Linked DNA regions of Hymenobacter swuensis DY53. The protein of the gene in region 3 binds, or shares a complex with, the protein of the main gene of each other region. Links are inferred from orthologs where the notes say so. Each region holds a gene or a part of one and is shown on either strand. Other genes may lie near its edges.

Region 1 (2,975 bases), 1.7 Mb from region 3 along the record:
CCCGATCCGTGAAGTTGGCAAACCGTACCTGCGAAAAGCGGCAACTTGCTCCAACAGTTGTCCACCGGGACTGGTGGCTGACGTAAGCTTCTACGTGGGGCTTGCGAAAGCTATAACGGTACAGGCGCAACGGAACAGAATCCGGCAAGGCTTTCTGGAAGTCATCATAATACCGTGCGCCGCCCTTACCCAAGCCATAACCCATCATGGCTCCTAGCAGCCAGCCATCGCCCAAACGACGGTACGTACCTATGCTAGATTCCAGTTGCCGGATGCGGTAGTACAGGGAATCAGTGCCATTGGTTTTCAGGCCCCCAGCTGCTCTTACCACCACATATTTCAGTGGTGAGTACGCAGCTGAGCCCTCTACTCGGCCGCTGAAGTAGCCGCTGGCCACTACCTCGGCTTCGCCCTTGATATGAATTAGCGGGGCACTGGGTTGTAATGGGGCATACAAGGAGCAGCCTGTTAGTATCACCATCACACTGCCTGATACAGTTATAGAGCGTATGAATCGATCCATAAATTCTCCTTGTTAGTAGTACTCACTAAACCAGAGTTGCCAAGCAGCGCAAACGTTGCAGCCCTAATAGCAAAACCGCCCCCGCAGCCAAAGCTACGGGGGCGGTTTTACGTTGAGGAAGTATCGTACTACTTGGCGTAGGCCACGGCGCGCATTTCGCGGATAACGGTGATTTTGATCTGGCCGGGATACTGCATCTCCTTCTCGATTTTCTGCGAGATTTCGTAGCTCAACTCCTGGGCTCGCTCATCGGTTACGTTCTCGGCGTCTACCATCACGCGCAGCTCGCGGCCGGCCTGGATGGCGAAGCACTGGTTGACGCCCTTGAAGCCGTTGGCGGTTTCTTCCAGCTGCTTGAGACGCTTGATATAGCTCTCCATCATCTCGCGGCGGGCACCGGGACGCGAGCCAGAAATGGCGTCGCAGGCCTGCACCAGGGGCGAAATCATGGCCGTCATTTCCATCTCGTCGTGGTGGGCACCGATGGCGTTGACCACGTCGGGGTGCTCCTTGTACTTCTTGGCCATCTCCATACCCAGGATGGCGTGGGGTAGCTCGGGCTCCTCGGTGCTTACTTTCCCGATGTCGTGGAGCAGGCCAGCTCGCTTGGCTTTTTTCACGTCAAGTCCCATTTCAGCGGCCATGGTGGCGCAGAGGTTAGCCACTTCGCGGCTATGCTGGAGCAGGTTTTGACCGTATGAGCTGCGGAAGCGCATACGGCCCACCATCTTGATCAGCTCGGGGTGCAGGCCGTGAATGCCCAGGTCGATGATGGTTTTCTCCCCGATTTCCACGATTTCCTCATCGATGTTCTTGCGGGTTTTGGCCACAATCTCCTCGATGCGGGCCGGGTGAATCCGGCCGTCCTTCACCAGCAGGTGCAGGCTCAGGCGGGCCACCTCGCGGCGCACGGGGTCAAAGCCTGAAATGATGATGGCCTCGGGCGTATCATCCACGATGATTTCGACGCCGGTAGCGGCTTCCAGGGCCCGGATGTTGCGACCCTCGCGGCCGATGATCTTGCCCTTCACGTCGTCCGACTCGATGTTGAAAATGCTCACGCAGTTTTCAATGGCGTGCTCGGCGGCGGTGCGCTGAATGGTTTCCAGCACTACTTTCTTGGCGTCCTTAGTGGCCGTGAGCTTGGCCTGGGCCACCACGTCCTTGATGTAGGAGCTGGCCTGGATCTGGGCTTCGTTCTTGAGGCTTTCCACCAGCTGCTCGCGGGCTTCGGCGGCCGTGAGGCCCGAAATGGTTTCGAGCTGGGTGGTTACCAGCTGGATTTTCTCGCTGAGGCTCTGGCGGGTTTCCTCCAGCTCCTGCTCTACTTCCTGCTCGCGCTGCTCCAGTTTGGCCAACTGATTTTCGAGGGTAGCGCGGCGCTTTTCCTCCTGGGCTTCCAGCTTCTCGCGCTGCTGCTGGGCCTGCAGCTCCACTTTTTCGCGGGTGGCATCCAGGTCTTTTTCCTTACGCTGAATGGTTTCCAGCTGCTTCTGGGTGGTCAGGCTGAGCTGCTTGATGCTCTGCTCCTGCTCCACCACGGCGGCCCGGCGCTCGGTCAACTCCTGATCGAGGGCCTGCTTTTGGCGGCGGCTTTCCTGCTCGAATTCCTGCTTGAGGGTGCGGAATTTATCTTTCGACTGCTGAATCCGCTCGTCGCGGGTGCGGGTGGCCTGGGCTTCGGCCTCGGCCAGCAGCTGCTGGGCGCGGGCTTTGGCGTCGGCTTCATGGTCCTGCCGGGCTTTACCAGCCAGCTGGCGCCCTAGTACCACGCCCACCACAAGGGCAAGCACGGCAGCCAGGACAATATAAAGAGTTTCGGACATGAGCTATAGAGGGGGGTTAAAGGAAGGAAGAAACCCATAGCTCCGTAGAAACGCCAATGCCCGCGCAGGCAGCGGGGCCGATTACCCCGCCCTGCTCGGGCTGCTACTTCGCGTTGCGGCAAGCCGCTCTCGGCTACACCAGCACCATTCCCGACAACAGCGTGTCCAAGCGCGCGAGGCGCTCGGTCAGGGCCGCATCGGTTCCGTCCTTTTCCTTGCTGACCTTGAGGCGGTCAGCCATTGTTGATAATGCAATCATGGCCAGCAGATCCTGCTTATCCTGAATGCCGTACTGTTCCCGAAATTCCTTCAGCCGCTCGTTTAGCAGCCGGCCTGCCAGGCGCAGGCGTTCCTCGTCCTCGGGGCTTACCCGCATAGGGTAATCCCGGTCGGCAACGCGGATTTTGATGGATAAATCGGACATCAGCAGCCAGTGGTCGGTGGGGTTGGGGTGGTGGTGGTTACTCCCTCAAATAGGCAAGGCACTTATCTATTTCTCGGATGTATTCGTTGAGGCGAAGTTTCAGCTCGTTGACATTGGCCGGTTCCCCGGCTATGGTATTGACAAGTTTAGTGATATTCTCCTGATTCTGGAAATCCTTCAGCTGCCGCTCCCGGTCGCGCAC
Region 2 (2,955 bases), 500 kb from region 3 along the record:
CATCATCGACCAAGCCCTCTGGCAGGAACATATACTGACCGACTGGTTCCTGTTCTGCGACAACTCATTGCGCATCGCCCCTCCCCTCACCATCACGCTGGAGCAGATTGACGATGCCTGCGCCGCCTTGCTGCGGGCCGTAGAAGCAGTAAGAACTTGAAACCTTAGAACTGAGAACCAAGAAGTGAGCCGCTGAACCGTCCCTTGAAAGGGCTGCTCAGCGGCTCACTTCTTGGTTCTCAGTTCTAAGGTCTTAATTTTTTTGACTCTAATTTCTTAATTCCCTAAAAACGCCTGGGTATCTTCCTTAATCTGGTCACGGGGGAAACCATCTTTCACGCCCTGCGAGATTTTGCGTACTAGCACCTGTACAATGTCTTTGCGGAAGCCGAGCTTCTCGGCCATCCCGATGCAGAAATCCATTTCCGTGTCGTCTACCACGCCATCAGCCAGCATCATATCCACCAAGTCAAAGATCTGGTCGAACCGCTCCGAATCGTTGTCGGGAATGATCAGGCGGATGGTGCTGGCATTGCCTACAATGGAACGCACCTCATCGGCCCGCATCCCGTTTTTGCGGCCTACGGCCACAATGAAACTCATTTCCCGCTCGTCGAGGTGGCCATCGGCTTTGGCCAGGGCGGCCAGGTTCATCAGGTGGCTCTTAACTTTTCTGGTTTGCTCATTTTCAAAAAAACCAAACATACGGGCGGGCATTAGGCAGTTGCGGATGGGGGGAACAGTCCGGGCAGGAGCACTGAGTATGGGAGGCTGCAGTGGTATTCAGTAAGGTAGCTTTTTGGCAGAAACACTGCAATAGGAAGCATACGCAGCCCGGCAAAAAACAGCCGCCCACCGAGGCTATTTTATCTTTTACGGGGTCAGAGGCTGAACATTCCCCCGGGATTTGCCACCTTTGCCCGGCCCGGCTCCGTCGGGTATTTGTTTGAGTACCCAAGAGGAAGTATAATGAAGCGTATTGCAGTTTTCACCAGTGGGGGCGACGCGCCCGGCATGAACGCCTGCATCCGGGCCGTGGTTCGCACGGCCGTGTACCACGGCATCGAAGTATATGGCATCATGCGCGGCTACAGCGGCATGATTAAGGGTGAGTTCGTGAAGCTGGATTCAGCTTCCGTTTCTAATACCATTCAGAAAGGCGGCACCATTCTCAAATCGGCCCGCAGCCAGAAATTCATGACCAAGGAAGGCCGTCAGCAGGCCTTCGACCAACTGGTAAACCATGGCATCGACGGACTGGTAGCCATTGGGGGCAACGGCACCTTCACCGGTGCAACCCTGTTTGAGCAGGAGTTCGGTATTCCGACGGTAGGCGCTCCCGGCACCATCGATAACGACCTGTACGGCACCGATTATACCATTGGCTACGATACGGCCGTAAATACGGCCTTGGAAGCCATCGACAAGATCCGGGATACGGCCGATTCGCACGACCGGTGCTTTTTCGTGGAGGTAATGGGCCGCGACTCGGGCTACATTGCTATTCCCTGCGCCATTGGCGGCGGGGCCGAAATTGTGATGATTCCGGAAACCCAGATGTCGACGGAAGCGGTAATTGACAGCCTGAAATCCAGCTGGCAGCGTTCCAAGACCTCCTTTCTGGTAGTGGTAGCCGAGGGCGAGGAGGAAGGTAACGCCCACCAGGTAGCCCAGCGCGTAAAAGCTGCTATTCCGGAGCTGGACACGCGCGTAACTATCATCGGCCACATTCAGCGTGGTGGCTCCCCTTCTGCCGCCGACCGGATGCTGGCTTCGCAGATTGGTATTGCCGCCGTGGAAGGCCTGATGAACGGCATGCGCAACGTTATGGCCGGCATTGTAGACCGCAAGCTGGTGTACACCCCTTTCTCCGATACCATTCATAAGAAGAAGCTCATCAACCAGAGCTTCATGCGGATGGTGGAAATTCTGAGCGTGTAAAAACTTATTAGCTCAGCCATTCAATTCCCTGCTGGATACGCTGTATCTGGCAGGGAATTTGTCTTTTACCGATTCTATTAAAAAGTTCCTTTCCCTCTACTTATTTCTTTTCTGATCATGCGTAACATCTATCCTTGTCTTGTAATGTCGGCGGCCTGGTCCCTGACTACCATTCTGGCGGAGGCGCAACATGCTCCCTCTAAGCAGCCTACCCACCGGCCCGCGCTGCTGCGGGTAGGAGTGGGCCAGTCGCTCAATGGCACCGGTGACTATAAAGTACTAAAGGCCCACCTGGAATACGCGCCGCAGCTGGGCCGGCATTGGCGGCTGGGCTCCCGTCTGGCGTATATCGGGGGTAACGAGCCGTATGAGTTTGGCTACGGCTTCACTATTCCGCAATCTTATCGGGCTGTTAATCTGGAGCAGGAAATTTACTGGCTCCCGTTCGGCAATAACAAAACGGTGGAGTTCAGCCTCGGCGCGGGTGTAACAGGCAGCTACGCCAAACTCACGAGCTTTTCCTCGGCTTGGGTGCAGGATGGGGAATTTGGCTACTCGGCGCGCTACGAGCGAGGGTTTCAGGTGGGCTATATTGTTTCTACCGGCCTAGATGTGGCGCTTGACCAGAGCCGCACTTGGCGTCTAGGCGGCCGCCTGGCCCTGCAGAACGATACGCGCGGCAACATTTTGCCCGGCGCGCAACTCCAGCTCAGCCGGGCGCTATAGTCCATTACGCATTTACCCACTTTCCCGCACTATGCGCCAGCCACTGGTACTCCGCATCGCGGCGGAGCCAAGTGAGCTGGCGCTTGGCATAGCGGCGGGAATTGCGCTTGAGCAGACGGACGGCCTCAGCATAATCGTACTGGCCCTCGAAGTACGCGAACAGCTCCTGGTAGCCTACCGTCTGAAGGGCATTGTGGTGGCGGTACGGGTAGAGGGCGCGGGCTTCGGCTTCTAGGCCCTGGGCCAGCATCTGGTCCATGCGCGCGTCAATGCGCTGGTACAGCTCTT
Region 3 (2,960 bases):
TCGTCGAAGCGCTTGGCTGCTTTGATCAGGCCGAGGTTGCCCTCGTTGATCAAATCGCCCAGGCTTAGGCCCTGGTTCTGGTACTGCTTGGCCACCGACACCACGAAGCGTAGGTTAGCCTTGGTGAGTTTTTCCAGCGCTTGCTGGTCACCTTCTTTGATGCGTTGCGCCAGCGTTACCTCCTCGTCGGGGGTTAACAGATCCACCTTGCCAATCTCCTGGAGGTATTTATCCAGCGACTGGCTTTCGCGGTTGGTGATCTGCTTGCTGATTTTTAGCTGTCTCATTGCGGGCGCGAGAGAGTTGAGTTGTTGATGCTAGTAAGGTCGTGTTGGTCCGGTATACGAGGGATACCCAAACGCGGGTACCGGGTCAGTTGAAAGCAACACCCCGGTACCCGCGAAAGTTCGGTGGGGCGGTTTAGGCCGCACCGTTGGTATCGGCGGCGCGCTCCGGTTTCGGAAGCAGCACCTTGCGCGAGAGGCGGTATTTACCGGTCTTTTTGTCGATGTCGAGCAGTTTTACGTCAATCTCCTGCCCTACTTCCAGCACCCCTTCCAGCGCGGCGAGGCGCTCGTGCGAAACCTCCGAGATGTGCAGCAGCCCATCTTTGCCCGGCATGATTTCCACAAACGCGCCGTACGGCTGAATGCTGCGCACTTTGCCTTTGTAGGTCTCGCCGATTTCCGGCGTGGCGGCAATGGCCCGGATCCGGTCGATGGCGGCCTGCATATCTTCCTGGTTGGAAGCGTAAATGCTTACGTGGCCTTTCTCGTCCTTCTCCTCGATGATAACCGTGGCGTTGGTGTCCTTCTGGATCTGCTGGATGACTTTGCCACCGGGTCCGATAACGGCACCGATGTACTCCTTATCAATCAGCATTTTGTGCGAGCGAGGGGTGTGAGGCTTCAGCTCAGCAGCCGGCGCAGCAATGGTCTTGGCCATCTCGCGCAGGATGTGCAGACGGCCTTCGCGGGCCTGGTGCAGGGCAGCCGTCATGATTTCGGCGCTCAAGCCCTGGATTTTGATGTCCATCTGGCAAGCCACGATACCTTTCTCGGTGCCGGTTACTTTGAAGTCCATGTCGCCGAGGTGGTCCTCATCGCCCAGAATATCGGAAAGCACGGCGTATTCGCCGGTTTCCTTATCCTGCACGAGGCCCATGGCAATACCCGAAACGGCAGCACGCACCGGAATACCAGCGTCCATCAAGGCCATCGAACCAGCGCAAACGGTAGCCATCGAGCTGGAACCGTTCGACTCCAAGATGTCCGACACGATACGCACGGTGTAGGGGTTCTCGTCGTCGGAAGGCATTACCTTCTTCAGTGAGCGTTGGGCTAGGTTGCCGTGGCCGATTTCGCGGCGGCCAGGGCCGCGGTTAGGCTTCACTTCACCGGTCGAGAAGGCTGGAAAGTTGTAGTGCAGCATGAATTTGCTGTAGCCCGAGGTCATGGCCGTGTCGATGATCTGCTCATCGAGCTTGGTGCCGAGGGCTACGGTGGTCAGCGACTGGGTTTCGCCGCGAGTGAACAAAGCCGAGCCGTGGGCACCGGGCAGGTAGTTCACCTCGCTCCAGATAGGGCGGATTTCCGTCAGGGCGCGGCCGTCGAGGCGGGTACGCTCCTTGATCATCATGTCACGGATGGCCTTCTTCTCGGCCGACGAGTAGTAGCGGCCGAACATCTTCATGTCCAGCTCGGGCTGCTCTTCCAGCAGTTTCTCGGTCAGCGACTTCTTAATGGCGCCAAAGCCTTCCTTGCGGCCGGCCTTGCTGGGGTTGCCCGAGTGCGCCACTTTGTAGGCGTGCTCATATACGCCCTCGTGGATGCGCTTCTTCAGATCGTCGTTTTCCTCGTACTTGGGGTACTCGCGCTTCACGTGGGATTTCTCCACTTCGGCGGCCAGCTCCAGCTGCACGCGCACCTGCTCCTTGATAGCTTCGTGGGCGAAGGCAATGGCTTCGACCATTTCCTCTTCGCTCACTTCGTTCATTTCGCCTTCCACCATGGCTACCGAATCAGCCGTGGCCCCTACAATCAGGTCAATGTCGGCGCGAGTAATGTCGGCGGTGAGGGGGTTGATTTGCAGCTTGCCGTCGATGCGGGCCACGCGAACCTCCGAGATGGGGCCAGCGAAGGGAATATCCGAAATCGAGAGGGCAGCCGAGGCAGCCAGGGCGGCCAGGGCGTCGGGCTGCACGGTTTTATCGGCCGAAATCAGGGTAATCATCACCTGCACCTCGTAGTGATAGTCCTTGGGGAACATCGGGCGCAGGATACGGTCTACGATACGGCACACCAGGATTTCGTAATCCGAGAGGCGGCCTTCGCGGCGCTGGAACGAGCCGGGAATGTTGCCGGCACCACCGAATTTCTCTTGGTAATCAACCGACAGGGGCAGGAAATCCACGTCGCCGCGCGAGCTGGGCTGCGACACGACCGTAGCCAGCAGCATGGCGTCGCCGAGGCGCACCACTACGGCGCCGTCGGCAAATTTGGCCAGCTTGCCGGTTTCGATGGAAATCTGCCGCCCGTCGGGCAGCGTAATGTGTTTGGTAACCGCGGTGTAATTGGGCATCTGAGAGGGTGCTTGTGGAAAGCGTGCAGCGGGCGAGCAGCCGTAAAAACGGGACCGGCAGCGGCCCCATTTTGCTCTAAAAAATCATATTCTGAAAATTCAACGACCGAAGCTGGCAAATGGTGCACTTGGTTTCGGACAAAAAAAGAGCAGGGAACCTTCCGGGGTGGAAGGCTCCCTGCTCCAGGCGGTGGGCTTACTTACGAATGCCCAGCTCCTTGATGATGGCGCGGTAGCGGTTGATTTCGCGGTGCTGGAGGTAGTCCAGCATGCGACGACGCTTACCAACAAGCTTCAGCAGACCCAAACGAGTCGAGAAGTCTTTTTTGTTCACTTTCAGGTGCTCGGTGAGGTGTGAGATGCGGTGCGTGAACAATGCA

Evidence for each region. The genes of interacting proteins can lie anywhere in the genome.
Region 1: pnp (region 3) and rny share a complex: the UniProt entries of both Bacillus subtilis proteins name them as parts of the possible RNA degradosome complex. The link is inferred for Hymenobacter swuensis DY53 from one-to-one orthologs.
Region 2: pnp (region 3) and pfkA share a complex: the UniProt entries of both Bacillus subtilis proteins name them as parts of the possible RNA degradosome complex. The link is inferred for Hymenobacter swuensis DY53 from one-to-one orthologs.

The regions. Positions count from the first base shown.
Region 1 is NZ_CP007145.1:709,442-712,416, reverse strand. What follows is about bases 1-2,931. They hold rny (ribonuclease Y), read right to left. Parts: upstream 2,350-2,931; coding sequence 652-2,349; downstream 1-651. Other genes in these bases: HSW_RS04535 (hypothetical protein), read right to left, coding at 2,811-2,931; HSW_RS04540 (cell division protein ZapA), read right to left, coding at 2,483-2,773; HSW_RS04550 (hypothetical protein), read right to left, coding at 1-523. Also shown: more of HSW_RS04535, read right to left, coding at 2,932-2,975. UniProt on the Bacillus subtilis protein: Endoribonuclease that initiates mRNA decay. Initiates the decay of all SAM-dependent riboswitches, such as yitJ riboswitch. Involved in processing of the gapA operon mRNA, it cleaves between cggR and gapA.
Region 2 is NZ_CP007145.1:1,914,969-1,917,923, reverse strand. The notes cover bases 45-2,955. They hold pfkA (6-phosphofructokinase), read left to right. Parts: upstream 45-969; coding sequence 970-1,941; downstream 1,942-2,955. Other genes in these bases: miaA (tRNA (adenosine(37)-N6)-dimethylallyltransferase MiaA), read right to left, coding at 2,672-2,955; HSW_RS09555 (hypothetical protein), read left to right, coding at 2,059-2,667; HSW_RS09565 (tellurite resistance TerB family protein), read right to left, coding at 277-705; HSW_RS09570 (aspartate aminotransferase family protein), read left to right, coding at 45-160. In the rest of the region: more of HSW_RS09570, read left to right, coding at 1-44. UniProt on the Bacillus subtilis protein: Catalyzes the phosphorylation of D-fructose 6-phosphate to fructose 1,6-bisphosphate by ATP, the first committing step of glycolysis.
Region 3 is NZ_CP007145.1:2,413,550-2,416,509, reverse strand. It holds pnp (polyribonucleotide nucleotidyltransferase), read right to left. Parts: upstream 2,581-2,960; coding sequence 421-2,580; downstream 1-420. Other genes in the region: rpsO (30S ribosomal protein S15), read right to left, coding at 2,777-2,960; HSW_RS11665 (sigma-70 family RNA polymerase sigma factor), read right to left, coding at 1-287. UniProt on the Bacillus subtilis protein: Involved in mRNA degradation. Catalyzes the phosphorolysis of single-stranded polyribonucleotides processively in the 3'- to 5'-direction. Necessary for competence development in Bacillus subtilis.